DNA from 3 places in the Acidovorax sp. DW039 genome. Region 2 is predicted to be linked to each of the others. Evidence: predicted binding sites of a transcription regulator. Region 2 holds the regulator's gene; each other region holds the start of a gene.
What was found. The regulator FNR, encoded in region 2, switches genes on or off when oxygen is low (the NO sensors DNR and NnrR bind a similar motif). The targets are predictions, from matches to a motif close to TTGATNNNNATCAA.
Positions count from the first base shown of each region.

Region 1: AACH87_RS10260 (universal stress protein) is a predicted target of FNR. The motif match lies at 2,240-2,253, and genes of this name have one in related genera.
Region 3: AACH87_RS00405 (hemerythrin domain-containing protein) is a predicted target of FNR. The motif match lies at 1,510-1,523, and genes of this name have one in related genera.

Region 1 is NZ_AP029019.1:2,311,483-2,321,243, forward strand. Features, by position in the region: gene alaS (alanine--tRNA ligase) at 1-1,261, shown strand, start outside; gene AACH87_RS10255 (2OG-Fe dioxygenase family protein) at 1,435-2,217, shown strand; gene AACH87_RS10260 (universal stress protein) at 2,334-2,771, shown strand; gene AACH87_RS10265 (tripartite tricarboxylate transporter substrate binding protein) at 2,899-3,894, opposite strand; gene bktB (beta-ketothiolase BktB) at 3,972-5,156, opposite strand; gene AACH87_RS10275 (SDR family NAD(P)-dependent oxidoreductase) at 5,246-6,007, opposite strand; gene AACH87_RS10280 (MarR family transcriptional regulator) at 6,289-6,831, opposite strand; gene AACH87_RS10285 (EamA family transporter) at 6,991-7,902, shown strand; gene AACH87_RS10290 (methyl-accepting chemotaxis protein) at 7,968-9,626, opposite strand.
Region 2 is NZ_AP029019.1:3,034,504-3,044,264, forward strand. Features, by position in the region: gene hemN (oxygen-independent coproporphyrinogen III oxidase) at 1-1,166, opposite strand, end outside; gene fnr (fumarate/nitrate reduction transcriptional regulator Fnr) at 1,356-2,078, shown strand; gene AACH87_RS13530 (hypothetical protein) at 2,160-2,453, opposite strand; gene AACH87_RS13535 (FixH family protein) at 2,521-2,796, opposite strand; gene ccoG (cytochrome c oxidase accessory protein CcoG) at 2,842-4,293, opposite strand; gene ccoP (cytochrome-c oxidase, cbb3-type subunit III) at 4,401-5,309, opposite strand; gene AACH87_RS13550 (cbb3-type cytochrome c oxidase subunit 3) at 5,334-5,471, opposite strand; gene ccoO (cytochrome-c oxidase, cbb3-type subunit II) at 5,484-6,116, opposite strand; gene ccoN (cytochrome-c oxidase, cbb3-type subunit I) at 6,133-7,572, opposite strand; gene ccoS (cbb3-type cytochrome oxidase assembly protein CcoS) at 7,637-7,774, opposite strand; gene AACH87_RS13570 (cation-translocating P-type ATPase) at 7,774-9,761, opposite strand, start outside.
Region 3 is NZ_AP029019.1:94,880-104,640, forward strand. Features, by position in the region: gene AACH87_RS00400 (methyl-accepting chemotaxis protein) at 1-1,121, shown strand, start outside; gene AACH87_RS00405 (hemerythrin domain-containing protein) at 1,583-2,197, shown strand; gene AACH87_RS00410 (alkene reductase) at 2,176-3,279, opposite strand; gene gstA (glutathione transferase GstA) at 3,553-4,158, opposite strand; gene AACH87_RS00420 (class II aldolase/adducin family protein) at 4,273-5,046, opposite strand; gene AACH87_RS00425 (carboxymuconolactone decarboxylase family protein) at 5,209-5,679, opposite strand; gene AACH87_RS00430 (RNA polymerase sigma-70 factor) at 5,836-6,750, opposite strand; gene AACH87_RS00435 (YkgJ family cysteine cluster protein) at 6,969-7,271, opposite strand; gene AACH87_RS00440 (thioredoxin domain-containing protein) at 7,268-8,032, opposite strand; gene AACH87_RS00445 (hypothetical protein) at 8,130-9,179, opposite strand; gene AACH87_RS00450 (NAD(P)H-dependent oxidoreductase) at 9,379-9,761, opposite strand, start outside.

The DNA of each region.
Region 1 (9,761 bases), 720 kb from region 2:
CCAGTTCACCGGCTACAACAGCCTGGCCGAGACTGCAAAAATCGTAGCTATCTACGTAGACGGCACCAGCGCTGCAGCCCTGAAGGCAGGTCAGAACGGTGTGGTGGTGCTGGATACGACCCCCTTCTACGCCGAAAGCGGTGGCCAGGTGGGTGACGAAGGCGTCATCACCAGCGGTTCTGCCCGTTTTGCAGTGGGCGATACGCTCAAGATCAAGGCCGATGTGTTTGGCCACCACGGCACGCTGGAAGAGGGCACGCTCAACGTGGGCGACACCGTGCAGGCCCAGGTCAACACCGCAGTGCGCGCCGCAACCATGCGCAACCACTCGGTCACGCACATCATGCACAAGGCCCTGCGCGAAGTGCTGGGCAGCCACGTGCAGCAAAAGGGCAGCCTGGTGAATGCCGATCGCACCCGTTTTGACTTTGCGCACAACGCGCCGGTCACCGATGCCGAGATCCGTGAGATCGAGCGCCGCGTGAACGAGGAAATCCTGGCGAACACAGCCACCGATGCCCGCGTGATGGACATCGAGTCGGCCCAGAAGACCGGCGCGATGATGCTGTTTGGCGAGAAGTACGGCGAGACCGTGCGCGTGCTGGACATAGGCACCAGCCGAGAACTGTGCGGTGGTACCCATGTTCAGCGCACGGGGGATATTGGCCTGTTCAAGGTGGTGGCAGAAGGCGGTGTTGCTGCAGGCGTGCGCCGCATTGAAGCTGTGACGGGCGCCAATGCCCTGGCCTACCTGCAAAGCCTGGAAGACACCGTGAACCAGGCCGCAGGTGCGCTGAAGACGCCTGCCGCCGAGCTGACCTCCCGCATCGGCCAAGCGCTGGACCAGATCAAGGCGCTGGAGAAGGAAGTGTCCGCCCTCAAGGGCAAGCTGGCCTCCAGCCAGGGCGATGAACTGGTGGGGCAGGCCGTGGATGTGAAGGGCCTGAAAGTGCTGGCAGCCAAGCTCGAAGGTGCCGATGCCAAGACCCTGCGCGACACCATGGACAAGCTCAAGGACAAGCTCAAGACAGCCGCCATCGTGCTGGCTGCGGTGGATGGCGACAAGGTGCAACTGGCTGCTGGCGTCACACCCGACAGCGTGGGCAAGGTCAAGGCGGGCGAGCTGGTGAACTTTGTGGCCCAACAAGTGGGCGGCAAGGGCGGCGGCAAGCCAGACATGGCCATGGCGGGCGGGACCGATGCAGGCAAGCTGCCTGCGGCGCTGGCCTCGGTGCAAGCCTGGGTGGCTGAGCGCGTTTAAGGCGAACGCTCCCTTTCGCTGCCCCCCGGTTCCCGGACGGGCTTAGCAAAAAACAAAAGCCGCCCCTGGTTGTGCCAGGGGCGGCTTTTTCTTTGATCCACCTCGCTGTCTGCGTGTGTTTTGCTGTGCGGCCCGGCAAAGCTGCAGGGCCTGCGGTTAAGCTCTTGGGTTCTATGACCCAACTCACCTTCTCCCCGCCGTTTACCAGCCCTTCCCAAGTCACAGAGCAGTTGCGCAGCACCGGTTATGCCGTGCTGTCGCCCGCAGATGTCGCCACCTGGGTTGGCTGCGATCTGCAGGAGTTGATGGCCTTGAACCCCGATTGGCAGGACCTGCCCCCGGACGATTTCTTGAAGGACGGTGGGCGCTACCGCCGCCGCCGCCATTCCTGCTTTGTGGTGAAGGCAGAGGGTGCTGTGCAGCAGGTGCCGCACCGCCCGCATTGGCAGCCTGTGGAATACAACGCGCTGCACGGCGGCATGCAGCGCATGTTTGGGCCCATGTTGCCAGCTACGGTGGAACGGCCTGTGTGGACGCAGCTCATGCAGGCACTGGCCCGGCTGTCAGATGATGTGTTTGCTGCCCAGCCACGCACCGAGCCCTGGTTTCTGGAAGCGCACCAGTTCCGCATTGACACCACTGACGGCATTGGCCGCCCCACGCCCGAAGGGGCGCACCGCGACGGGGTGGATCTGGTGGCCGTGTTTCTGGTAGGTCGCCATGCCGTCAAGGGCGGCGAAACCCGGGTGTTCGAGGCCACTGGCCCCAGTGGTGTGCGCTTCACGCTCACGCAGCCTTGGTCCCTCATGCTGCTGGACGATGTCCGCATGATCCACGAGAGCACGCCCATTCAGCCGCTGGAACCGGGGGCTTACCGCGACACGCTGGTGGTGACTTGCCGCCGCGGCAACTTTCAGGGGGCCGATGTGATGGATGGAGATCGCCCACAGCCATGAGCACAGGCCGATGCGCCTCAATTTGATGCGAATCAAGATGCAGGGTATGGTGCAGGTTCACACTCTGGCTTGTATCCGGGCTACCGCCCGGTTTCCATCACCTTAGGAGCAATACCATGTTCAAGCACATTCTGGTTCCCATCGACGGTTCTGCGACTTCCATGCTGGCTGTGTCCAAGGCAACGGCTTTGGCCAAGACCTTCGGCAGTGCCGTGACAGCGCTCTACGTGGTGGACCCATATCCCTTCACCGGCGTGGGGGCCGATTTTGCATACGGCCAGGCCCAGTACCTCAGCGCCGCCACCGCTGAAGCCAATGCCGCCCTGGATGCAGCCCGCAAGGCTTTGACCGAGGCTGGTGTGAATGTGACCACCGTGGTGGGCGAAGGCCATGCCGTGCACGAAGGCATTGTGCGTGCGGTGGAAAGCACTGGCGCCGACCTGATCGTCATGGGCTCCCACGGCCGCCGTGGCCTGGAAAAGCTGGTGTTGGGCAGCGTGACCCAGCGCGTGCTGGGGCTGGTACACATCCCCGTTCTGGTGGTGCGCGACTGACCTGTCCAGGCACTTCTTGCAGTGCATGTGCCCCATGTGCTGATCAGCAAAAACGGCTCCTGCAGGAGCCGTTTTTGTTTTCTCTTTCTGGCTCTCTCGCCAGCGTTGGCGCAAAGCGCCTCAGGGATTACTCAATCTTTGCGCCCGAGGCTTCCACAATGCCCTTCCACTTGGTGTAGTCGGTCTTGAGCAGCGTTGCCAGTTGCGCGGGTGTCATCGCTTGTGCTTCCGCGCCCTGCGCCTGGATGGCGGCTTTCATCTCGGGTGTCGCCAGCAGCTTGTTGACCTCTGCGTTGATGGTGTTCACCACGGCAGCGGGGGTGCCTGCAGGCGCGAACACGCCATACCAGGTGCTCACGTCAAAGTCCTTGAAGCCTGACTCTGCCACGGTGGGCACATCAGGCAGCGAGCTGCTGCGCTTGGCAGAGGTCACGGCCAGGGGGCGCAATTTGCCCGACTTGATCTGGGCCATGGCCGAGGGCAGGGAGGACACCAGCAGGTCCACATTGCCCGACAGCGCGTCCATCAGCGCAGGGTTGGAGCCCTTGTAGGGGATGTGGCTGAGTTTGATGCCAGCAGCCTTTTCAAACAGGTCGCCTGCAAGGTGGATGGAGGTTCCGTTACCGGGAGACCCGTAGGTGATGGTGCCGGGCGATGCCTTGGCGGCTGTCACCACATCCGCCAGCGTCTTGAATTTGGAGTTGGCATTGGTGACGATGATGACCGGCGTGTAGGCCACATGGGCCACCGCGGTCAGGTCTTTGGTGGGGTCCCAGGGCAGGTTCTTGTACAGCCAGGGGCCAATCACAAGGTTGTCTTTCTGGCCCATCACCAAGTCATAGCCGGTGGGGGTGGACTTGACGGCCTCGGTAATGCCAATGGTGCCTCCGGCACCGGCTCTGTTGTCTGCCACCACCGTCCATTTGGCGCTTTCGGTCAGCTTGGTCGCCACAAGGCGCGAAAGAATGTCCGTACCGCCACCTGGAGGAAAAGGCACGATAAGGCGGATGGGCTTGCTGGGATAAGCACCAGCAGGCGCAGAAGCGGCTGCCCCGGTCTGTGCCTGAGCATTGAGGCCCAGCGCGAAGGCCAGTGCGGTAAAGGAAATCAAAGAGCGGATCATCAAAAAGTCTCCATGCGGAAATATGGGGCCAGCCCCCGTGCAAGCTGCAGGCGTGGGCTGGTGCAGAGGGCCTGGGCTTACAGGCGCTCAAAAATCGCTGCGATGCCCTGGCCTCCGCCAATGCACATGGTCACAAGTGCGTAGCGGCCCTTTATGCGTTGCAGTTCATGAATGGCTTTGACGGTGATGAGCGCACCAGTGGCACCGATGGGGTGCCCCAGCGAGATGCCCGAGCCATTGGGATTGACCTTGGCGGGGTCCAGGCCCAGGTCACGGGTCACCGCGCAGGCCTGTGCAGCAAAGGCCTCATTGGCTTCGATCACGTCCAGATCATTCACGCTGAGCCCGGCTTTCTTCAGGGCCAATTGCGTGGCCGGCACGGGACCAATGCCCATGTACTTGGGGTCTACCCCTGCGTGGGCGTAGGCGACCAGGCGCGCCAGGGGTTTGGCTCCGCGGGCTTGGGCTGCACCCGCTTCCATCAGCACCACGGCGGCTGCTGCGTCGTTGATGCCAGAGGCATTGCCTGCCGTGACGGTGCCGTTTTCTTTGGCGAACACCGGCTTGAGCTTGGCCATGTCTTCCAGGGTGGCTCCTGCGCGGAAGTGCTCGTCCGTGGCGTATTGCACCTCGCCCTTTTTGCTCTTCAGCGTGACGGGCACGATCTGGTCCTTGAAGTAGCCTGCTGCCGTGGCACGTTCGGCACGGTTGTGGCTCTCTACGGCCAGCTTGTCCTGGTCCTCGCGTGTGATGCCCCATTTGGCAGCAATGTTCTCGGCCGTTACGCCCATATGAATTTTGTGGAACGGATCGTGCAGCGCACCAATCATCATGTCCACCATTTGCGTATCGCCCATGCGTGCGCCCCAGCGCATGTTGAGGCTGGCAAACGGCGCGCGGCTCATGTTCTCGGCCCCGGCACCAATGGCGATGTCGGCATCGCCCAGCAGGATGGACTGGCTGGCGCTCACAATGGCCTGCAGGCCCGAGCCACACAGGCGGTTCACGTTGAAGGCGGGTGTGCCTTCGGCGCAGCCACCGTTGATGGCGGCCACGCGCGAGAGGTACATGTCCTTGGGCTCGGTGTTGACCACATGGCCGAACACCACGTGGCCCACGTCCTTGCCCTCTACCTGCGCGCGGGCCAGGGATTCACGAACCACCAGTGCGCCCAGTTCAGTAGGGGGCACATCCTTGAGGCTGCCGCCAAAAGTTCCAATGGCGGTGCGCACAGCGCTGACAACGACGACTTCACGGCTCATGTTCAGGTCCTTATAGTCAAATGTGCAGCTAGCGCTTGCCAATCAAGCGCAGGCTGCTATGAAAAACAGAGTGGCTGTTGCTGCGGAGGTCAACCCTCGCGCACGTCCGCCACGGGTTGGGCTCCAAAGTCGGCCCGGTCCAGCCAGGCGAGCACGCGGGTGGCGGCATCGGCGGGCGAGGTCAGCAGCCCACCGTTCTTGAGATGGGCAAAGTTGGGTGCGTCCGGAAAGTCCGCAGCAGGTGCGCCGCGCAACTGGACTTGCATGTCGGTGTCGATCACACCAGGAGCCAGCGAGCATACCTTGGCCCCATGGGGCTTTTGGGCTTCGTCCAGTGCCAGGCAACGCGTGAAATGGTCCATGCCCGCCTTGGCTGCGCAATAGGCAGCCTGCGACGCCATGGGACGACGCCCCAGCCCCGACGAAATGTTGAGCACCTTGCGTGGAACCTGCCACACTGAGGTGGCTTGCAGAAAGGCTGCTGTGAGCTGCATCGGGGCTTCCAGTCCCACGCGCAGTGCGTTGGCGAGGTCTGCAGGGTCGCTGTCAGACAGCGGGGCAATGCGCGGTATGACGCCTGCATTGTTGATGAGCGTAGCGCTGGAATAGGCTCCGGCAGGCTGCTTCTTCAGCCACGCTTGCAGCTGCTCTGCCGCGGCCTGGCCGCGGGAAAGGTCGAGTTGCCATTGCTCCAGTGCCACATCGGCCGCCAGGGCTGCTGCAGCGAGATCCGGATTGCTGTGGCGGGCAATGCAGACAAGCGTGTGATGAGGGCGGAGCAACTGTTGCGCCATGGCAAGACCCATGCCGCGTGATGCACCGGTGAGGATGAAAAGCTGTGTGGATGGCATGGCAAGATGGTAGCGCCGTGCGCGCCCCTTACAGCTTGGTGATTGCCCCCGTCTGGGTTCCCATCATCCATCCGCCAAACGGGGCTGACCTGTCGACCGAAGGGAGGTTATCTGCTTAGGGATGTCCTGCATAACCCTCGCGAGTCGGTGGTGGTGCGGATCGGGATAGTCCGCAAGGCGTCTTTTTGCAGCCAATAGCGGGGCTATTGGCAAAAAAAGCAACGCAGCGGACTGCCCGAGGCCGCGCTACCACCGACCGCAGGGAGTTATGCAGGACATCCCTAGGCCTCGGGTGGCGTGGACTCTGCGCCAGCAGGCTCCAGCACCTGCAGCAGCTGGGCCAGACGCATTTCCAGCGCAGCCAGATCACTGGCCTTGAAGGCCGACAGCAGGCGGTGCTCGTTGGCCACATGGGCTTCCACTGCACGGTTGATGAGATCCAGGCCATCGGGGGTGAGCTGCACCAGCGAGCTGCGGGCATCCTGGGGATTCGGTAGTCGCTCCACCAGACCCCGCGATTCCAGGCGCTGCATCCGGTGCGTCATGGTGCCCGAGGTGACCATCAGCGTGGAAAACAGCGTGGTGGGTGCCAAGCAGTAGGGTTCCCCCGAGCGCCTGAGAGCTGCCAGCATGTCGAACTCCCACGCGCTCAGACCGAATTGCGCAAACACGTCTTCCACCTTGCGCATCAGCAGCGCTGTGCAGCGGTGCAGCCGGCCAATGATGCCCATGGGGCTTACATCCAGATCGGGCCTTTCACGTTGCCATTGGGCGAGGATGGCATCCACGGCATCTGCGGGGCGGGAAGGGCGTGAGGCTGGCATGGTTGGAAACGCATTTATCTTGATTTCAAGATTTTATGGTATGGTTTTGTCTTGAATTCAAGATAAATTTCATAGCTGTCCTGGCGCCATGTGGTCGTCGGATTGTTTGGTCGGTTGACCGGCTGGCGTTCCAGTTCCGCACTGCACCTGTTTTGTCTCATGTCCACATCTTCATCTGCCTCATCTCTTTCACCTTCATCAACCTCCCGTGGAGGGCCGGGCGGACTGGATGTGGTCCTCACCGCGCTGGCTCCTCTCATCTGGGGCTCCACCTACATCGTGACGACCGAGCTGCTGCCGCCTGGGCGACCCTTCACCGCAGCAGTGCTGCGGGCTCTGCCCGCGGGTTTGCTGCTGGTGCTTTGGTGCAGACGCATGCCTGTGCCCGGTGGTTGGTGCCGCTTGCTGGTGCTTGCGGCGCTGAACATCGGGTTTTTCCAGGCCATGCTTTTCGTGGCGGCTTACCGCTTGCCGGGTGGGGTCGCTGCAGTGGTGGGGGCCATTCAACCTTTGCTGGTGATGGGGCTGGCCTGGGCGGTAGACCGGGTGCGCCCCGCACCCGTGGTGCTTGCAGCGGGGGCTGCCGCGGTGGCTGGCATGGCCATGCTGTTGGTGGGACCCGGCACGGTGTGGGACCCGCTGGGCGTGGCCGCTGCATTGGCCGGCACCCTGAGCATGGCTGCGGGGACATTCTGGTCGCGCAAATGGCAAACCCAGCTGCCCCTGCTGGCCTTTACCGGCTGGCAGTTGCTGCTGGGCGGAGCCATGCTGCTGCCCGTGGCCTTGCTCGCAGACCCAGCCTTGCCTGCGTTGACCGGGGCGAATGTTCTGGGCTACGCCTATCTGTGCCTGGCTGGGGCCTTGGTGGCTTACGCCCTGTGGTTTCGTGGCGTAGCCCGGTTGCCTTCGGTGGCGGTGGCTTCGTTGGGGCTGCTCAGCCCGGTGGCTGCGGTGGTGCTGGGCTGGGTGCTGTTGGGGCAGGCGCTGCGCGACTGGTCACTGGTTGGCATGCTCACGGTGCTGGTGTGCATTGGTCTGGTTCAGTGTTCAGCCACACGCAAACGTCTTTGAGGGGCGGGGCGATTGCGGGGCTCTTGGCCCCACCCATGCTCATACCGAGTTGGCGGTAGCGCAGATCAACCCGCAGCAATGGCGCGTTGCCCCATGGCGTGCCCTGGCACAGCGAGTCGGGGCGCAGGGGTTGCCTCTTGACCACCGTGGGTGTGAGGCTCGTGCCGAACCGAGCTCGTTGCGCCTGCTTCCAGCCGGAACACGGCGACCGTCTCGACCAGTTCCTGGGCCTGTGTCTTCATGCTGCTGGCAGCTGCGGCCATTTGCTCGACCAGGGCAGCGTTCTGTTGTGTGGTCTGGTCCATTTGCATCACGGCTTCGCCGACCTGCGCCACACCGTCACTTTGTTCGGCGCTTGCTGCGCTGATCTCCCGCACGATGTCCGTCACGCGGCGAATGGAGTTCACCACCTCGGTCATGGTGTGGCCTGCCTTGTCGACCAGGGCCGTGCCTTGTTCCACGCGTGTCACGCTCGCAGAAATGAGCTGCTTGATTTCTTTGGCGGCCTCGGCTGAGCGGCCGGCCAGGCCACGCACTTCGCTGGCCACCACGGCAAAGCCGCGGCCCTGTTCGCCCGCACGGGCCGCTTCCACCGCGGCGTTCAGCGCCAGGATGTTGGTCTGGAAGGCAATCCCGTCAATGACGCTGATGATGTCGGCAATCTTCTGCGAGCTGTCGTTGATGCCCTTCATGGTCTCCACCACCTGGGCTACCACTTCGCCGCCTTCCACGGCCACGGTGTTGGCCTTGGCTGCGAGCTGGTTGGCGGCCTGGGCGCTGTCCGAGTTCTGGCGTACCGTGGCACCCAGTTCTTCCATGGAGGCGGCTGTCTCTTCCAGCGCGCTGGCCTGGCGTTCGGTACGGGCAGAGAGGTCGTGGTTGCCCTGCGAGATTTCGGCGCTGGCGTTCGACACGCTTTCTGCACTTTGCCGCACGTTGGCCACGATGGCAGAGAGCTTGCCGCGCATCATGCCCAGTGCTGTAAGAAGCTGGCCGGGTTCGTCTTTGGCACCTGCCGGAATGTGGACGGCCAGATTGCCTGCGGCGATGGCCGTGGTGGCGGCTACCGCCTGTTGCACGGGCACTGTGATGGAGTGCGTGGTCCAGTAAGCCAGAAACAGCCCCACCAGAATGGCCAGGCCCGTGCTCACGCCAACCCACAGCATGCTGCTCTGCGCCTTGCTGGTGGTGTCTTTGAGGGTATTGGCCACGCCTGCGTCCAGTGTGCGAGTCAGCTCCTGCAGCACCGCAGAGTAGCTGTTGAACAAAGGGGCCAGCGCCGTGTCTGTCTGCTCTGTCACGTCCTCGCCCGCTTCTTTGGCCTTGATGAGCGCTGTGCGCTGGGCGCGGTAGGCGTCTCGCGCGGTAATCGCCTGGTCGTAAAGGGTTCTTTCCTTGCCTGGCAAGAGGTAGCTCTTGACGTCCTCCATCCGTTTGCTCTGCACTTCCACCACGGCAGACATGTCTTTGCGTAGCTTGGCGGTGTACTTGGCGTCGTTGGCCTTGAGCAGCGCTTCCGTGCGCAGCCAGTTCATCAGGATGTCGGTTTGCCACTGCTGCACCATGTCCTGGCGCTTGAGTTCTGACGTGGCGATGTGCTCATTGCTGTGCTGCAGCGAAGAGATGTTGACAATGCCCAGCGCCGCGATCACTACGGTGATCAAGAGGAGCAGTGCAAAGGCTACGCTCAGGCGAATGCCCAGTTTGAGGTCTTGGATGCGCATGGTGAGTCCTTGGAGTTCTATGAGATGGGGCAAGTCAGCGTGTGAGTCCGTCAGGTGCCTGCAGGATGGCTTGTCGTGTCTTCTTCGCTTGGATATCTCTGGCGGATATAACTGGCGGATATAACTGGCGGATAT
Region 2 (9,761 bases):
TCAATCAACAGCTCGCCCTGGCACATCAAGGCCATGATGGCGGCGCGCCGCACCAAGTCATCACGGTTCAGCGCAAGACCACGCACCACGGGCAAGCGCCCTTGATCGAGGTAGTCGTAATACTCTTCCAGAGTCTTGGCGTTCTGGCTGTAGGTGGCCCCCACCCGGCCAATCGCCGATACCCCCAGGCCAATCAGGTCGCAGTCTGGCTGCGTGCTGTAACCCTGAAAGTTGCGATGCAGGCGCCCCTGGCGCTTGGCAATTGCAAGGGCATCTGTAGGCAGGGCAAAGTGATCCATCCCCACATAGACGTAACCGGCCTCCAGAAACGCGTCCAGCGAGCGGGCCAGCATGGACACCTTGGCGCCTGCTGTTGGCAGTTCCGCTGAGATGATGCGCCGTTGGGGTTTGAAGCGCTCGGGCAAATGGGCGTAGGCGTACAACGCGATGCGGTCAGGGCGCAGCTGTGCAATCTGCTTCAGCGTGCGATCAAATGACTCAGGAGTTTGCCGCGGCAAGCCGTAAATCAGATCGACGTTGATGGAGTCGAAGCCGATGGATCGTGCAGACTCGACCAAGGCAAACACCTGCTCGGCAGGCTGCACCCGGTGCACAGCCTTCTGCACTTCTGCATCGAAATCCTGCACACCGAAACTCAGCCGATTGAAGCCCAGTTCAGCCAGCAAAGCCAACCTGTCGGCGTTGACAGTGCGGGGGTCCACCTCAATCGAATACTCACCGCCTGGCGCAAGGGTAAAGCTGCGCTTGAGCATGGACATCAACTCACGCAGCCCAACGTCGGAAAGGAACGTTGGAGTGCCGCCCCCCAGATGCAGCTGGCTGACCACCTGCCCTACACCACACTGGGCCGTGTGCAGGTCAATTTCCCGGCTCAGGTACCGCAGATAAACATCGGCGCGATCATGGTGTTTGGTAATGATCTTGTTGCAGGCGCAGTAGTAGCATAGCGACTCGCAAAAAGGAATGTGCACATACAAAGACAGTGGCATCGCCTTGGCACCGGTACCCAGCCCCCGCTGTGCGAGGGCCAGCGTGTAGTCCTCCTGCCCGAAAGCCTCCACGAAACGGTCCGCCGTGGGGTAGGAGGTGTATCGGGGGCCCGGCACATCAAACCGGGTGAGTAGTTCTGGGGTTACTGCGGTCATGGGGATATCCTTGCGTACTGGCTTACTGTGCCGCAGCCTTCTTTTTGCGTCCTTGACCTGCATCAAGTGAAACGATCTCCACTGGAGCGACAATTTGATGCATATCATCTGCTACTACTCGCAGACCGAGGCATGCCGGCCTCCCTCGTCGGGCACGATATGTCCGAACTACATCCAGGTATCTGTGCCATGAATCCGCTCACCATCAAAGTCGCTTGCTCAAACTGCAATCTGCGAGAACTTTGTATGCCTGTCGGCCTGAACGAAGAACAGCTCCAGCGCATCGACGAGGTGGTCGCAGTGCGCCGCAAGGTCAAGCGTGGCGGCACCCTTTTTCGCAATGGTGAGGCGTTCACATCGCTGTATGCCATTCGCACGGGCTTTTTCAAAACCTGCGTGGCGACGGAAGATGGCCGCGATCAGGTGACCGGGTTCCAGATGGCTGGTGAAATCATTGGTCTCGATGGCATCGTGAATGAACACCACACCTGCGATGCCGTGGCACTGGAAGACGCTGAAGTGTGCGTCATGCCGTTTGACCGCATTGAAGAGCTGTCGCGCGAAGTGACTGCCCTGCAGCACCACGTCCACAAGATCATGAGCCGCGAAATCGTTCGCGAACACGGGGTAATGCTGCTGCTGGGCAGCATGCGTGCTGAAGAGCGCCTTGCGGCCTTTTTGCTGAATCTGGTGCAGCGCCTGCATGCGCGCGGGTTTTCCCAGTCTGAACTGGTGCTGCGCATGACGCGTGAAGAGATTGGCAGCTATCTGGGTTTGAAGCTTGAAACTGTCAGCCGCACTTTCTCCAAATTTGTGGAAGAAGGCACTGTGGAAGTGCGACAGCGTCACGTCAGGATTCTCGACACCGACGCCTTGCGACGCATTGTCAACAACCAGCAGGCCTGCCACTAGGCCCACTGACGGAGCAGTAACCAGCTGCGTTCAACACACAATCCCTTCCCCGTTATCGCAACGCGGAAGGGATTTTTGTTATCAAGAGCAGGAAGGCGTCTTGCGGCAGTCGTCCGGGCGATCGTGCTCAGGTACAGGGCAGCGATTCAATTCAAACGGCGACATGGCCAGCAGTGTCGTCAACGCACTGGAAACCATGGTGAGTATCCAGAACGCAAAAAAAACGACCGTGTAAACACCACTGCGCGACAGCCCCAGAGGGTGACCAAACCAGTGCAGATCCTCCGGGTCCACCAAGGCAAATACCAGCATCTCCAGGCCGCCCGCCACCAGGAAGGCGGGCCATGCAATCCACATCAGGCGTTGCGTCCACATCGTTCTGTCTCCTTGCTGCTTGGCTTCAGGCTGAGCTCTTCACAAAGAGCATCGGGACCAACTTAACTCAGCGCGGCTGGTCCTTCAAGGGGGTTAGCGCGTGGTTTCGGCCCTTCACGGCAGGCAACATGCTGGGGTCTGCCTTCTCCAGCGTCTTGTTGATATCGATGCCTTGCTGGTAGTAGTCCTCTGCCACCACCGGATCGGGCCTGGACATGGCAATCCACAGCGTAACAAACCCGGCAACGACCACCAATGCTGGCCCTGCCAGCACGAGCCAGACGTGGCCAAACTTCCACCAAGGTGCCGAACCCGAAGGGGCTGCCGAAGAAACTGCTGACATATTCATCTCCTTCACATTCAGGCTTGCAAGCCTAAGCTCCGCTGCTTACCTGGGAACCAAAAATACTGTTTTCTCTGCCACGTGGGCACCACTTTCAGCACCAATCTCTACCGTGATCGGATGGGAGCCGGGCGAGGCAGAGCCATAAGGCACCTGGAGCCGCACAGCCACCCAGCGCGACTGGGCGGGCTCGATCTCCACCTCTGTCTCAGAGGCCACTTCCAAGCCTTCCAGCCCCTTGGCGCCAATGCGATAGCGCTGTGGCGCCTCAGTGGCATTCATGATCTGGATACGGTAGACGTTTTCCAGCTTACCCCCTGCCACGATGCGCGACAAGGCCGCACGGTCGCGCACCACGTCCACCTTCAGCGGGGTGCGCATTACCAAGCTGGCCAGCATCGCCACACACAAAGCCACCAGCACAGCGCTGTAAATCAATACCCGAGGACGCAGAACACGGCGCAGGATCTGGGATTGAGTCCAACGCTTGACCACCCCGTTCTGGGTCGTGAAACGGATCAGCCCGCGGGGGTACTTCACCTTGTCCATCACGGTGTTGCAGGCATCCACACACAGGCCGCAGCCTATGCATTCGTACTGCAGCCCCTTGCGGATATCAATGCCGGTCGGGCACACTTGCACGCACAGCGTGCAGTCAATGCAATCGCCCAAACCCTTGGCCTTGTGGTCCACATTCTTGCCGCGAGGACCACGCGGTTCACCACGCTCCACGTCATAGCTGACGATGAGGGTGTCCTTGTCAAACATCGCGCTCTGAAAGCGGGCATAAGGACACATGTACTTGCAGACCTGCTCCCGCATGAAGCCTGCGTTCCCGTAGGTGGCAAAGCTGTAGAAGAAAACCCAAAAAATCTGCCAGCTGCCCTGAAAGGCGAGCAGCTCTGCACCCAGTTCACGGATCGGCACAAAGTAGCCCACAAACGTGAACCCAGTCCACAAGGCCACAGCAATCCACACGGTCTGCTTGAAGAACTTCTTGCGGATTTTTTCAAAATTCCATGGCCCGCCATCCAGACGCAGCCGTGCACTGCGATCCCCTTCGATCTTGTGCTCAATCCACATGAATATCTCGGTATACACCGTCTGTGGGCATGCGAAACCGCACCACAAGCGCCCCGCTACCGCCGTGAACAGAAACAGCGACAGGGCCGAGATGATGAGCAAGCCCGTCAGGTAGATAAAGTCCTGCGGGTACAGCACCAATCCAAAAATATAGAAGCGCCTGGCGCCCAGGTCGAACAGCACCATCTGGCGCTGCCCCCACTCCAGCCAGGGCAAGCCGTAAAAGACCAGCTGGGTGAGAAGCACCATGGCCCAGCGCCACCGTGAAAACATGCCGCTGATAGAGCGCGGGTAGATCTTCTTTTGCGCCTCGTACAGGGAGATGATCTCAACCTGGCTGCTGCCCTCAGCACTGTCGGCCGGGGCGGGAGCGATGGGAATTACCTTGCGAGGGGACTCGCTGGGGGGATTCATAAGCGCGCTCTTCTAACGGATGGAAACTTCAAACGAGAACGAATTACAGATTGCACAGCACAAAAGGCAAAAGGGCGGTGCCCGAGGGAACCGCCCTGCCTGTCATATCAAGGCGCCTTGTTGTTGGATAAACCCCAGACATACGAGGCCAGTACCTTGATCTGCGACTCGGTCAGCTTCTCTGCCTGTGCGGGCATCTGGTTGACCTTGCCGTTGTTGATCATGGCGGTGATGGCACCCTCACCCCAGCCATGCAGCCAGATATCGTCGGTGAGGTTGGGTGCACCCAGTGCCTGGTTACCCTTGCCGTCCATGCCGTGGCAGGCAGCACAGGCAGTGAACTTGGACTTGCCCAGCGAGGCCCGCAGAGAGTCGTGGGGGCTGCCAGACAAGCTCAGCACATAGTGCGCAAGGTTGCGGACGTCTTCAGGCGAACCCACAGCTGCAGCCATGGGAGGCATGTTGCCGATACGGCCCTTTTGCAGGGTTTCCAAGATCTTGTCGGGTGTGCCACCGTGGAGCCAGTCGTTGTCTGTCAGGTTAGGAAAACCCTTGCTGCCGCGAGCGTCAGATCCGTGGCACTGCGCGCAGTTGTTCATGAACAGGCGCTCGCCAATCGCCTTGGCTTGTGGGTCTGCAGCGATGCTTTCGGGCGTCATGGCAGCAAAGCGTGCGTACAGAGGCTCCAGCTCCTTGTTGGCCTTTGCCACTTCAGCCTCGTACTCACCCTTCTGGCTCCAGCCCAGCTTGCCAGCAGAGCTGCCCAGACCAGGATATGCCGCCAGGTAACCCAGGCCAAAGATGATGGTGATGACGAACAGCCACACCCACCAGCGTGGCAGGGGGTTGTTCATCTCAACCAGGTCTTCGTCCCAGACATGGCCTGTAGTGTTGTCGGCGGTTGCCACAACCTTCTTGCGCCCTGCCATCCAAAGCAGCAAGGCACAACCAATGATGCCGACCAAGGTCAGCGCGGTCACAAAGACCGACCAGAAATTGCTGGTGAAGTCACTCATGGGTTTCTCTCATTCTGGTGGAGTTCATTCTTGCTCAAACGGCAAGCGAGCAGCTTCATCAAACTTGGCACGGTTGCGGCCCATGTAGGCCCACACCCAGATGCCAATGAAGCAGGCCATGGAGGCCAACGTGGCCACAATGCGCATGGTGGTGATGTCCATTGCTGCTCTCCTTTACTTGAGCGCGCGGCCCATGACCTGCAGGTAGGCAATCAGTGCATCCAGCTCCGTCTTGCCCTTGACCTCTTCAGCGGCGGCAGCAATCTGCTCGTCGGTGTAAGGCACGCCCACAACACGCAGAGCCTTCATGCGAGGCGCCACATCGGATGGGTTGACCGCAGTCTTCTCCAGCCATGGGTAGGCGGGCATGTTGGACTCTGGCACCACATCGCGGGGGTTGGTCAAGTGGATGCGATGCCATTCATCGCTGTACTTGCCGCCCACACGGTGCAGATCGGGACCAGTACGCTTGGAGCCCCACTGGAAGGGGTGGTCGTACACGAATTCACCAGCTACCGAGTAGTGCCCATAGCGCAGGGTTTCAGCGCGGAAGGGGCGGATCATCTGCGAGTGGCAGTTGTAGCAACCCTCGCGGATGTACACATCGCGGCCCATCAGCTGCACTGCGGTGTAGGGCTCCACGCCCTTTACAGCCTCAGTGGTGGACTTCTGGAAGAACAGGGGCACGATTTCCACCAGACCACCAATGGCGATCACCAGCAGAATCAGCACGATCATCAGGAAGTTGTTGGTTTCAATCTTCTCGTGGGAGAAACCGGCCGCAGCTTGGTTGTTGTTTTGAGACATGTTCGCTCCTTGAGGCTCAGGCGTGGGCTGCGTTCACAGCGGGAATCGCCACCTTGACCGAACGGCCAGAGATTGCAGTGGCCCACACGTTCCATGCCATCACCAGCATGCCGCCCAGGTAGAGCAGACCGCCAGCCACACGGATCACGTAGAAGGGGTAAGTAGCCTTCACGCTCTCGACAAAGGTGTAGGTGAGCGTGCCGTCAGGGTTCACAGCGCGCCACATCAGGCCTTGCATCACACCGGCAATCCACATCGCAGCGATGTACAGCACGATGCCGATCGTGGCCATCCAGAAGTGCAGCTCAATCGCCTTGATGGAGTGCATCTTTTCGCGGCCAAACAGACGGGGCACCAGGTAGTACAGCGAGCCCATGGAGATCAGCCCCACCCAGCCCAGGGCACCAGAGTGCACGTGGCCCACAGTCCAGTCGGTGTAGTGGCTCAGTGCGTTCACGGTCTTGATGGACATCATCGGACCTTCGAACGTGGACATGCCGTAGAACGACAGCGACACGATCAGGAAGCGCAGGATAGGATCGTCGCGCAGCTTGTGCCATGCGCCCGACAGGGTCATGATCCCGTTGATCATGCCGCCCCAGCTGGGGGCCAGCAGGATCAGAGAGAACACCATGCCGACGGACTGGGTCCAGTCAGGCAGCGCGGTGTAGTGCAGATGGTGAGGACCTGCCCACATGTAAGTGAAGATCAGGGCCCAGAAGTGCACGATCGACAGGCGATACGAGTACACGGGGCGGCCAGCCTGCTTGGGGATGAAGTAGTACATCATGCCCAGGAAACCAGCGGTCAAGAAGAAGCCCACGGCATTGTGGCCGTACCACCATTGCACCATGGCGTCTTGCACACCGGCGTAGGCAGAGTAGCTCTTCATGAAGCCAGCAGGCACTGCAGCACTGTTGACCAGGTGCAGGATGGCCACGGCCAGGATGAACGCGCCGAAGAACCAGTTGGCTACGTAAATGTGCTTGACCTTGCGCGTACCCACCGTGCCGAAGAACACGATGGCGTAGGACACCCACACCAGAGTGATCAGGATGTCGATAGGCCACTCAAGCTCAGCGTATTCCTTGCCCGATGTATAGCCCAGCGGCAAGCTGATGACCGCAGCAAGAATGACCAGCTGCCAGCCCCAGAAAGTAAAGGAGGCCAGCGCGGGCGCAAACAACCGGACCTGGCTGGTGCGTTGCACCACGTAGTAGCTGGTGGCAAACAGCGCACAGCCGCCAAACGCGAAGATCACTGCATTGGTATGCAGAGGACGCAAGCGGCCATAGCTGAGCCACGGAATGCCGAGGTTGAGTTCAGGCCAGGCCAGCTGGGCGGCGATGATGACGCCCACCAGCATGCCCACTACCCCCCACACCACGGCCATGATAGAAAACTGCCGCACAACAGTGTCGTTGTAGTGCGCAGTATTTGTTTTTGGAAAATCCATCGGGCACCTCTTTGTATTGCGATACAAGTTTTAACCAGACCAGCCTTGCGGTTATTGACGAAAGTCAACCGTCCCGGAGAATCCGCTCCCCCTCTTGCTCCACGCTTTCGAACTGCCCGCGGTACACCGCCCACCACAGGCCCGCCAGGATCAAAAGCACCAGCACCACAGACAACGGAATGAGTAGGTAAAGGATGTCCATCAGGCAGGCTCCACGGTGTTGAGAGAAGGGGCAGCAGTTGCCAGCGCAGACACGCCAGTTGCTGACGAGGAAGACGGAGTGCCCTGTGCACCCGGTATTGCTGGGGGCAGCCCCACGGAAAGCCGAGCCGCATTCAGCACCACGAGCAAAGAGCTCAGCGCCATGCCCAGCCCGGCCAGCCACGCAGGCATCCAGCCCACCACAGCCAAGGGCACGCAAAGCGCGTTGTAGCCAGCGGCCCACCACAGGTTCTGCCGCACGATAGCAAGCGTCTTGCGTGCCAGCAGCACGGCCTGTGGCACCAGCGCCAGGCTGTCGCCCAGCACCACAAAATCAGCCCGGGCACGCGCAAGAGGCACTGCGCGGCCAAAAGCAAAAGACACATGGGCACCTGCCATGACGGGGCCGTCGTTCAGCCCATCGCCCACCATGGCCACATGGCGGCCTGCCGACTGCAGGCCCTGCAGCGCGACCAGTTTGTCCTGCGGCGTGCATGCACCACGCGCCTGGGCAATGCCCGCCTGCGCCGCGACACGCTGCACCGCCTCGGGCCGGTCGCCCGACAGCATTTGCACTGCAATGCCAGCATGGGCCAGAGAGCGGACGACCTCTGCCGCCTCTGCGCGCAAATCCTCCACTAGGCCAAAGCGAGCCAGCTCGCCCATGCGCCCGTCACTGCCCTGCTCTGCCAGCATGACCCACAGGGCTGCGTCAGCCCCGGTAGCGGCTGAATCCGAGGCACGCTGTTGAGGCACAGCACCCGTGTGCAAGGCAGACCCCAGGCGCAGCAGGCGGGGCTGCATTGACCCCGAGCGGTCCAGCACACGGGCACACAGGCCCAGGCCCGCCTCCTCTTTCACATCCTCCACCACCCAGCGCCCCACATCTGCAGCGCAAGCCTGGGCCGCCGTAGCCAAAGCACGCGAGGCGGGGTGCAGCGAATGCTGTCCCAGCGCCGCCGCCACTGCCAGTGCGGTCTGCTGGTCCCAACCACCATCCACCCCAGGCGCCACCTGCACGGTTTGCAGGGCCATGGCATCACGGGTCAGGGTGCCCGTTTTGTCGAACACCACCGTATCCACTTGCGCCAGCGCCTCCAGGCCTTGCAGGTTGCGCACCAGCACACCACTGCGGGCCAGGGTGCCCGCAGCCGTAAGCATGGCCACCGGGGTGGCGAGCGAGAGCGCACAGGGGCAGGTCACGATCAGCACAGCCACCGCCACCATCAGCGCATGACCAGGATCCTTGGGCCACCACCAGGCGGCTGCAGCGATGGCCGCCAGCAACACAGCGACCAGAAACGGCCGGGCAATGCGGTCAGCCAGTTGGGCCAGCCGGGGCTTTTGCAGCGCGGCGCTTTCCATCAGGGCCACGATCTGAGCGAACCGCGTCTGCGCCCCCACGCCGTCCACCCGCACTTCCACAGGGGCCTGCAGGTTGTAGCTGCCTGCCGTCACCCCACTGCCCTCGCCGCGTTGCACGGGGGTGGATTCGCCGGTGAGCAGCGCTTCGTCCACCTGGGTGTTGCCACGGGTGATGTGGCCGTCTGCGGGGAAGGCCTCGCCGGGCAGCACGCGCACCGTGTCGCCCACCGCCACCCGCCGCACCGCCACGCGGGCAAAGCTGCCGTCCGGCTGCAAGCGCTCCACGCTATCGGGCAAGCGGTTGAGCACGGCCTCCAGCGCTCCGGCAGTCCGGTCGCGCAGCCGCAATTCCAGCCAGCGGCCCGTCAGCAAAAAGAAGACAAACATGGTGAGCGAGTCGAAATACACCTCGCGCCCAAAAATGCCGTTGGGGTCAAACGTGCCCGCGGTACTCACCACAAAGGTGATGCCCATGCCCAGTGCCACGGGCAGGTCCATACTCACGCGCCGCAGGCGCACGTCGCGCAGCGCACTGCTGAAGAAAGGCCCGCAGGCAAAAAAGATGACGGGCAGAGAGATGACCCACGACGCCCAGCGCAGCAGGGTCTCCATCTCTTGCGACA
Region 3 (9,761 bases), 1.9 Mb from region 2:
AGTCGGTGGCTGACCAGAAGAGCGTCTCCACCCAGACCAAGTGGCTGTTTGCACTGGCCGTGCTGATCACCGTGGTGGTGGTGGTGCCCCTGACCTTGCTGAACATGCATTCCATCTGCAAACCGCTGGATGAAGCCCAGCGCGCCGCCAAGGCTATTGCAGGCGGTGACCTTTCGCAAGCCATCCGCGCCGAAGGGCGTGATGAAGTGGCCGACCTGCTGCGCGCCCTGGGCGACATGCAGCAGGGCCTGGGTTCGCTGGTGGCGCAGGTGCGCGATGCCAGCGGCAACATTGCCACCGCCAGCCAGGAAATCGCCACCGGCAACCAGGACTTGTCGCACCGCACCGAGCAGACCGCCAGCAACGCACAGGCGGCAGTGAGTTCGCTGTCGCAGATCACGGCCACGGTGCAGCAGACGGCTTCTTCCTCGCAAATGGCGAACCAGCTGGCGGTGTCGGCCAGCACCACGGCCACGCGCGGGGGCTCGGTGGTGGAGCAGGCGGTGTCCAGCATGCATGAGATCTCGGCCTCCAGCCGCAAGATCGGGGACATCATTGGCCTGATCGACTCCATTGCCTTCCAGACCAACATCCTGGCGCTGAACGCGGCGGTGGAAGCCGCCCGCGCGGGCGAGCAGGGTCGTGGCTTTGCCGTGGTGGCCAGCGAAGTGCGCAGCCTGGCCCAGCGCAGCGCTGCAGCGGCCAGCGACATCAAGACGCTGATCCAGAGCAGCGTGGCCGCCGTCGATGGCGGCGTGCGCCACGTGGAAGACGCTGGCTCGGCCATGAAGGAAATCGTGAGCAGCGTTCAGCGCGTGGGCGACATCATTGGCGAGATCACGGCGGCGGCCTCCGAGCAGTCGGCAGGCATTGGCGCGGTGAACCAGTCGGTGGGCGAGATTGACCGCATGACACAGCAGAACGCGGCGCTGGTGGAGGAATCTGCAGCCGCGGCCGAGTCGCTGCGCGAACAGGCGGCTCGCCTGTCGCAGGTGGTGGAGCAGTTCCGCCTGTCCGAAGCCATGATGCATCACCACGCCACGGCAACCCCTGCGGTGGCCGCAACCTCTCGCGGCGAGCTGTCAGGCCCACGCTCTGCGCCCCGGGCATTGCTGGGCTGATTACGCAGACTGCTGATCCGGTCCCTGAGACCTGTAAGAACCTGTTCAAGATCTTTTTGGGGTCGCACAAGTGTCTTGCCGGGCGCCCGGCCAGGGGATGGGCTGCTAGGCGCAGCGCGCGGCCAATAGCCCGTGCTATTGGCAAGCGATGCAACAACGCAGACCGCCCCTGGTCGGGCACCCGGCAAGACACTTGCCCGAAGGGTTGGAGTGAAATCGGGCGATTGAACGCCCCGGCTGCTTGCATGGGCATGAGCCCATGCGGCGCATCCGAAGCATCCACTCATCCCGATTGCACTCCAATGCGATCCCCAAAAGATTTTGAACAGGTTCTAATACAAGCCCCCATCACGGGGGCTTTTTCTTTGGTGCGCAGGGTGCGGGTTTCTTGACCTGCGTCACTTTGTGCAGGCCGCTGTCATGGCACGCTCTGTGGCTCTTGCGATTTCCCTTGTGCGCCCATGCCTCCCGTCAGTCTGCAGATCATCCGAGAAGAACATGCCTCCCTCGCCGCAGTGCTGCAATCGCTCAGGGGTTTGGTAGACGAAGGGCCCGGCGATCATCCTGCGCGGTTTTTTGACATGGCGCGGGCCATGCTTTTCTACATCGACGAGTTCCCTGAGCGGCAGCACCACCCCAAGGAGACAGAGTGGCTGTTCCCCCGCGTGGCCCGCTGCGCGCCCCATGTGGCCGAGCTGATTGCGCGGCTGGACAGTGAGCACGCCACGGGCGAGGCCATGGTGCGGGAGCTGCAGCACCTGCTGCTGGGCTGGGAGTTGATGGGAGAGGGGCGGCGTGACCGCTTTGTGCACGCCCTGGGCCGCTACATCGACTTCTACCTGGAGCACATGCGGCTGGAAGAAACCGTGGTGCTGCCCGCGGCGCAGGCCTACCTGGGCACGGAAGACTGGTCCATGGTGGACGCGGCCTTTGCCAGCAATGCCAACCCGCTCACCCACGGCCGCCCGCGCGACCCGGCCTACGACCGGCTCTTTACCCGCATCGCCATCCGGGCCCCCCGCACCCTGGTGCCTGGGAGCCCGAGGCGGGATGCTCAACCCGCCAGCGTGGGGTAGTCGGTGTAGCCCTTGGCTCCGCCACCGTACAGGGTTTCACGGTGGATTTCGTTGAGCGGCGCGTTCTGCTGCAGGCGCTGCACCAGGTCAGGGTTGGCGATGAAGGGGCGACCAAAGGCCACGATGTCGGCCCCGTCGGCAATGGCGGATTCGGCCAGTGCGCGGTCGTAGGCGTTGTTCACCATCCAGGCACCCTTGCCACCGGCATCGCGGTAGGCCTTGCGCAGGGCGGGGTAGTCAAAGGGGCGGTCAGGCAGCTCGCGGGGGCCGCCGGTGGCCCCTTCGATCACATGCACATAGGCCAGCCCCAGCTTGCCCAGCTCGCGCACCACGTATTCGAAGAGGGGCTGGGGGTTGTCGTCCACGATGTCGTTGGCGGGCGTGACGGGAGACAGGCGGATGCCGGTGCGTCCCGCCCCGATTTCTTCCACGATGGCGCGGGTCACTTCCAGCAGCAGGCGAGCGCGGTTCTTGATGCTGCCACCGTAGTCGTCCGTGCGCTGGTTGGCTCCGTTCTTGAGGAACTGGTCGATCAGGTAGCCGTTGGCTGCGTGGATCTCCACCCCGTCAAAGCCGGCAGAGATGGCGTTGCGCGCTGCGTGACGGTAGTCCTGCACGATGCCGGGCAGTTCCTCGGGTTCCAGCGCGCGGGGCTCTGAGGTGTCGGTAAAGGTGGCCACGCCATCCTTGAGCAGCACGGTCTTGGCATGCGCGCGGATGGCTGAGGGGGCCACGGGGCGGGCATTGCCGGGCTGCAGCGAGGTGTGCGAGATGCGGCCCACGTGCCACAGCTGCACCACGATCTTGCCGCCTGCATCGTGCACGGCGCGGGTGACTTTTTTCCAGCCATCGAGCTGCTCTGTGCCATACAGGCCGGGCACATCTGCATAGCCCTGGCCTTGGGGGCTGATGGCCGTGGCCTCAGAGATGATGAGGCCCGCGCTGGCCCGCTGCGCGTAGTAGGTGGCCGTGAGTTCGGTGGGAATGGCTTCGGGCGAACGATTGCGGGTGAGAGGGGCCATGGCAATGCGGTTGGCCATGGCGATATCGCCTGCGCGGGTGGGTTCAAACAGGGAAGTCATGAACGCTTTCTGTGAAAAAGAGTGCACACAATGAATAACCCCCACAGCGTAATACCGCTGCGCAAAACGTGCAGGCCGGATGCATCAACAAGGGCTCTGTTTTTGTGCTAACCGGTGCATTCTGAACGGGCCCGGCTGCTGGTGCGTTTCACGTGGAACTGCGGGGACTTCTGTGTGGCCCGTGAATGGTGGCCCCTGGCGAATGTGCAGCAAAAAGGCGCGGGCCCTTGTCGGACCCCGCGCCTTTGTTCGGAGTTGCCAAACAGCTTTGCTTTACTTGAGCAGGCCTTCTGCCTTGAGGGCAGCCTGCACGCCGGGGCGCGCTTCCATGCGTAGCTTGAAGGCCTGCAGATGGGCCAGACCCGAGGTGTCCACGCCCACAAACTGACCCCAGCGCGAGACGGTGTACAGGTAGGCATCTGCCACGCTGAATTCGCCCAGCAGATAGGTGTTATTGGCCAGTTGCTTGTCGACCCAGGCAAAGCGGCTTTGCAGGCGCTCGCGCACCAGGGGCTTGTACTCTTCGGGCGTGCCGGGGGCGAACAGCGGGCTGTGGCCCTTGTGCAGTTCGGTGCCGATGAAGGTCAGCCATTCCTGCAGGCGGTAGCGTGCCATGGTGCCGTTGGCGGGTGCCAGATTCTTGCCGGGCACCTGGTCGGCGACGTACTGGACGATGGCCGGGCCTTCGCGCAGGCGCTCGCCGTTGTCCAGCTCCAGCACGGGCACGTAGCCCAGTTCGTTGATGGTGTAGAAGTCCGTGCCGTCCTGCAGCTTGTGGGTCTTGGTGCTGGCCAGAACGGCCTGGAAGTTCAGGCCAGACTCATGCAGCACGATGTGGGGAGACAACGAGCAGGCACCGGGGGAGTAATACAGCTTCATCCATGACTCCTATGTGTTGTGAAGGAAGGCCGCCATCGTAAGGCGGCGCCGTGCTTTGTGCAGCCCGCAGGGCATTGCGGTGCGGTGTTTTGCGGAAGGCTTTTGAACAGCTTCTTACGCATCGTAGCCCGGTGCCTCGCGCTGCACCTTGCGCAGCAGGGCGGGCCAGGTGAATGCGCCCCCCATTCCGCCCGTCTGCACACGCATGGCCTGGGCAACGCCGCTGACGATCTGCGGGTTCACCTCGACCAGCGCACCGCCTGCCTGCGCATCAATCTGGATGCGGCAGGTGTTCTCAAAGGTGTACATCGACAAAAAGGCATCGGCAATCGTCTTGCCGCAGGTGAGCAGGCCGTGGTTGCGCAGCATGAGGAAGTTGGCTTGCCCCAGATCCGCCTGCAGGCGGGGCTTTTCTTCGTCGCGGAAGGCCACCCCTTCGTAGGCGTGGTATGCCAGCGAGCCCAGCACAAAAGTGCTTTGCTGGCTGATGGGCAGCACACCGCATTGCTGGGCGCTGACGGCCACGCCTGCGCGGGTGTGGGTGTGCAGCACGCAGCCCACCTCGGGCCGGGCCTCGTGCACGGCGCTGTGGATCACAAAGCCTGCAGGGTTCACCGGGAAGGGGGTGTCGTGCAGCTTGTTGCACTGCATGTCTACCTTCACCAGGCTGGACGCGGTGATCTCGTCAAACATCAGCCCGTAGGGGTTGATGAGGAAGTGGTGTTGCCCCGCGCCCGATACCGATTCGGGCAGCTTGGCGCTGATGTGCGTGAAGACCAGATCGCTCCAGCCGTACAGCGCCACCAGCCGGTAGCAGGCGGCCAGGTCGCAGCGCAGTTGCCATTCTTCAGGGTGGACGCTGTCCTTCAGCGAGGGGGTGGAATGCATGGGGTTGTCTCCGTAAGGTGGGTGGAGACACTGTAGGCTGCCTGCAGCAGCCTGGCTGTCAGGCAGGCTACACAGCGCTGCGTGGGGTGTGCCCCTGATTCATCAAAAATGATAGCTGCCTGCGCTTGCTGGATAAGCGCTGGCAGCCTGTGAGGCTTGAATTCACACCACAGGGGTCTGCGGAATTGGCGCGCGCATGCCTGCGTTGATCAGGTTCCATGCGTTGATGATGGCAACGGCAAAGCCCAGGTCGGAGATTTCTGCATCGCTGAACACGGCCTGCAGCTGGGCAAACTCTTCGTCGCTGGCGTCGCTGTGCGGCGTGGCGGTCAGAATCTCGGCCCAGCGCAGGGCGGCGCGTTCGCGGGAGGTGAAGAACGGCGCCTCGCGCCAGCCTGTCACGGCGTTCAGGTGGCGCGGCTCCATGCCTTCTTTGACGAGCATATGCCAGTGCATATCCATGCAGTAGGCGCAGCCCTTGATCTGCGACACGCGCAGGAACACCAGCTCGGCCAGGCGCAGGCCCAGCGGGCCCTTCTTGATGGTGTCTGAAACGGTCACCAGGCCCATGAAGGCCTTGGACGAGAGCTGGTGGTAGGGCAGGCGGGCGGTGTGGGTGGTGTTGGTGGTCATGTCGTGTCCTTGGGTTGGGTGCGTTTGGTTTGAAGGGCAAAGGGTTATGAACCGGACCGAGCGGCCTGTTCATACCCCTAAGACGCAGCACCTGCCGTGCTTGTGACAGCGTGGGCCCACGCGGGCCTCAACGCCTACCCCATCAGTCACCAGCCATCAGTCCAGCGTGTTGGCAATGCCGCAGAGCTTGTCCGGGTTGCGCACGGCATAGATGGCCACGATGCGTTCGCCGTCGGTCACCACCGCCTGCGCGGATTCGAGCTGCCCGTTTACATAGCGCAGCAGCCCCGGTTCGCCGTTGATGAGCACCACCCGGTACACCACCTGCGCCCCCAGGCGGCGGAACATGGCCCAGTAGAGGTTGGCAATGCGAAACGGCCCCAGCAGGGGTTTGGGGAAGGACGGCACCTTGCCGCCTCCGTCGCCGATGAGCTGTGCGTCCTCGCTCAGCAGGGCTTCGATGGTCTGGCGATCGCCACTGTGGGCTGCCTGCACAAAGCGCTGCAGCAGGCGCTGGTGCACATCGCGCGGCACAGCAAAGCGGGGGCGGTCTTGCAGCACGCGCTCGCTGGCACGGTGCACCAGCTGGCGGCAGGCCGCCTCGGTTTTACCTAGTTGGGTAGCGATGTCGGGGTAGTCGTAGTCAAACACCTGGCGCAGCAAAAAGGCCGCTCTCTCTTGCGGGGCGAGGCGCTCCAGGGCGTAGAGAAAAGCAACGGAGAGTTCGTCTGCCAGTTCAGCGGCGGCTTCTGGCGTGTGGTGGTGGGCTGCCTCGGCAGGGGCGGGGGAGACCAGTGGCTCGGGCAGCCACCAGCCCACGTAGGCTTCACGCTCGGCCTTCAGGGCGCGCAGCCGGTCAATGCTCAGGCGCGTGACCACAGTGACCAGCCATGCCTCGGCGGATTGCAGGGCTTCAGTGTCTTGTCGGCTCCACCGCAGCCAGGCATCCTGCAACACGTCCTCGGCATCAGCACGCACCCCCAGCATGCGATACGCCAGCCCGAACAGGCGGGGGCGCAGGGTGGTGAAGGGGTCTGTAGTGGCAGGAGTGGCTGGGCTAGGGGGGATCATTGCGGCTTCCAGATGGGCGGTGGTGACAAGCGGAAGAACGCTCGGGCTTCCGGTGTTACACATAACCCAGACGGCCCAGGTAGCCGTGTTGTGACACCATGGTGCAATTGCTATCGTTGTAATAGCTGTTTGCGCAATAAAGACAAGCGTTGCAGGCCTTTTTTGCTAGAAAAATTTCCCCGAGAACTTTGGCCGGCCAGCGCATTTCACGGGAGGCGCTAAGCCCCTACGCTCTCGTCTGCCCCGCTTGGCTGCGTCAGCCGCTCCAGCTGCGCCAGGTACGCCAAGGCCTGATCCGCGCTGTTACCACACATCTCCACTGATGGCGCCAATCCGGCGCAAACGGCCGGGCGTTCGGGCTGGCCGAAGATACGGCAGCGCGCATCATCTCCCAGCTGGATGCACCGCACCCCTGCAGGCTTGCCCCCGGGCATGCCGGGGATGGGCGAACTGATGGAGGGTGCGGTGCAGCAGGCCCCGCAGCTGGGACGGCAAATTGACAACGGGCCTCCCGAGGTCAGGACTTGGGCCGCGCCTTGGCTAGCTGTTCGTCTAGCCGGCGCTTCAGCGATTCATACGGCTGGATGCCTACCATTTTTTCCCCTTCCAGAGCGCCAGGGGTTGTGGCGCCCAGCACGAAGGTCGGGGTGCCGTTGAAGCCCAGGCGGCGCGCTTCAGCTACCGAGGCTTTGACCTTGGCGGTATAGCGCCCGTCGGCTACGCAGGCGTCGATGCGGCCGGTGTCCAGGCCCCTGCTCTTGATCAGGCTTGCCATCGCGGACGGTGCCAGGGGCTCTGATACCGATGCGAATGCTTCCAGCAGCGGCCAGTGCTTGCCCTGTTCAGCGGCGCAGCGGGCGATTTCGGCGGCCTTCTGTGCGTTGGGATGCATGTCCAGTGGCAGGTCACGCAGAATGAGTCTCAGCTTGCCAGTGTCGATGTATTCCTGCCGCAAGCGGGGCAGCGATTCCTGTAGGAACCTCTTGCAGAATGGGCACTCGTGGTCGGTGAACATCACCAGGGTGACGGGAGCGTTTGTTGCACCGAGCGTGTGGGCCTCCTGGGATAGGTCCACCCGTACAACTGTGGGTGCTGGCGCAGGGGCCGCTGCGGGTGCGGCCTTGGGCTGCTGCTCGAGCAATTGGCGGATGGCCCGCAATTCTTGGAGAATCGCGGCCCCCTGTTCCCGGGACATGGGTTCGGAATGCGCGATGCCCGGGGCTGCGCTGGCCATGACAAGTGCGCAGGTCAGTGTGGTCTGGCGCAAGAAAGCGGGTTTCATTCGGAATTGCCGATAGGTTGATGGACGGGCTATTGTGCGATGCAGTCTGCGGGGCGGCGGCACCCCTGCTGGTCGCTGCCCCGAGGATGTGTTGTGTTCACTGGCAGACACCAGCGTTGCAGACACCGCTCTGGCAATCCGCCGATGCAGCGCAGATCTTGCCGGTGCTGCACGCACCACAAATGCCGCCGCAGTCCACGTCGGTTTCGCTGCCGTTCTTGATGCCGTCGGTGCAGGTGGCAGGCTGGCAGATGCCGGCGCCGCAGACACCGCTCTGGCAATCCGCCGATGCGGCGCAGACCTTGCCGGTGCTGCATGCACCACAAACGCCGCCGCAGTCCACGTCGGTTTCGCTGCCGTTCTTGATGCCGTCGGTGCAGGTGGCAGGCTGGCAGATGCCGGCGCCGCAGACACCGCTCTGGCAATCCGCCGATGCGGCGCAGACCTTGCCGGTGCTGCACGCACCACAAATGCCGCCGCAGTCCACGTCGGTTTCGCTGCCGTTCTTGATGCCGTCGGTGCAGGTGGCAGGCTGGCAGATGCCGGCGCCGCAGACACCGCTCTGGCAATCCACCGATGCGGCGCAGACCTTACCGATGCTGCACGCACCACAAACGCCGCCGCAGTCCACGTCAGTCTCGGTTCCGTTACGCTGGCCGTCTGTGCACGTGGGGCCCTGGCATGCGCCGTTGATGCAGGTGTCGCTACTGCACGTCTGGCAGATGTCGGGGCGGTAGGCCACAGTGATCGGGCACTGGGCTCCGCTGGACAATATGCTGCTGCAGCCATTGGTTTGGGTGAAGCGGCCCTGCACGCGGATGTCCTGGATCGTGACTGGCTGGCCTGTCAGATTGCCCAGTTGCAGTGTCTGCTGAGCACCGTCTGCGGAGAAGAGCTGCGGCGAAGGGAGATTGAGTGCGCCAGCCGCCTGGGCGTCTCCGTACCAATAAGTGGTCGCGAAGATGGTGGCGATGAGCGCGGCCAGTGCCAGCGGAGCTGTGCTGCGAAGCCGCAGCAGTTGCTTGCGCGTGGCCAGCACGATCACGAGAGCTGCCGCTAGCAGCACATACCATGAGGTTGTGGGGACCGCTGCGGCCCCGGACATCAGTGCGGCAGAAACACTGCCGAAGCTGGTATTGACTGTCAAGACGCCTGTTTCAGCCAGGGCGTGTGATACGCCCCCCAGCACTGTGAACAGTGCAATCCAGAGTTGCCGTTGCATTTTTTGTGTTGGTGAAGGTATGCGGCCCCTCCGGCCGCCATCAACCATGCTAGCAGGCATGCAGAGCTACGCAACCCATTTATAGCCCCGAGGCTTTGTCCAGCCGGACCGTTGGAGGGTGGTGCTACGGCGTTACTGCAGTCAGGCGCTGACTCGCCCACAGCACCTGGTCCACCACGGCGCGCACGCGGTCTGCATGGGCTTGCTGCACCAGCTGGCCTGCATCATCAAACGCACTGCCAGCCGACCCCAGAGCAAAGGCTGTAGGTGCCAGCCAGCAACCCAGGTTGGTGAGCAGGGGGCCCAGATGGCTTTGGGAACGCAGACCACCCAGGGCGCCGGGCGATGCGCTGAGCATGCCCACCACCTTGCCGCGGAAGGAGCGGGTTCCGTCCTGCCAGGTGGCATCGCCCTTGACGGGGCTGGACGCCCAGTCCAGCGTGTTTTTGAGCAGCGCGGTGTAGCTGCCGTTGTACTCGGGCGAGCAGATGACCCAGCCCGGGTGGT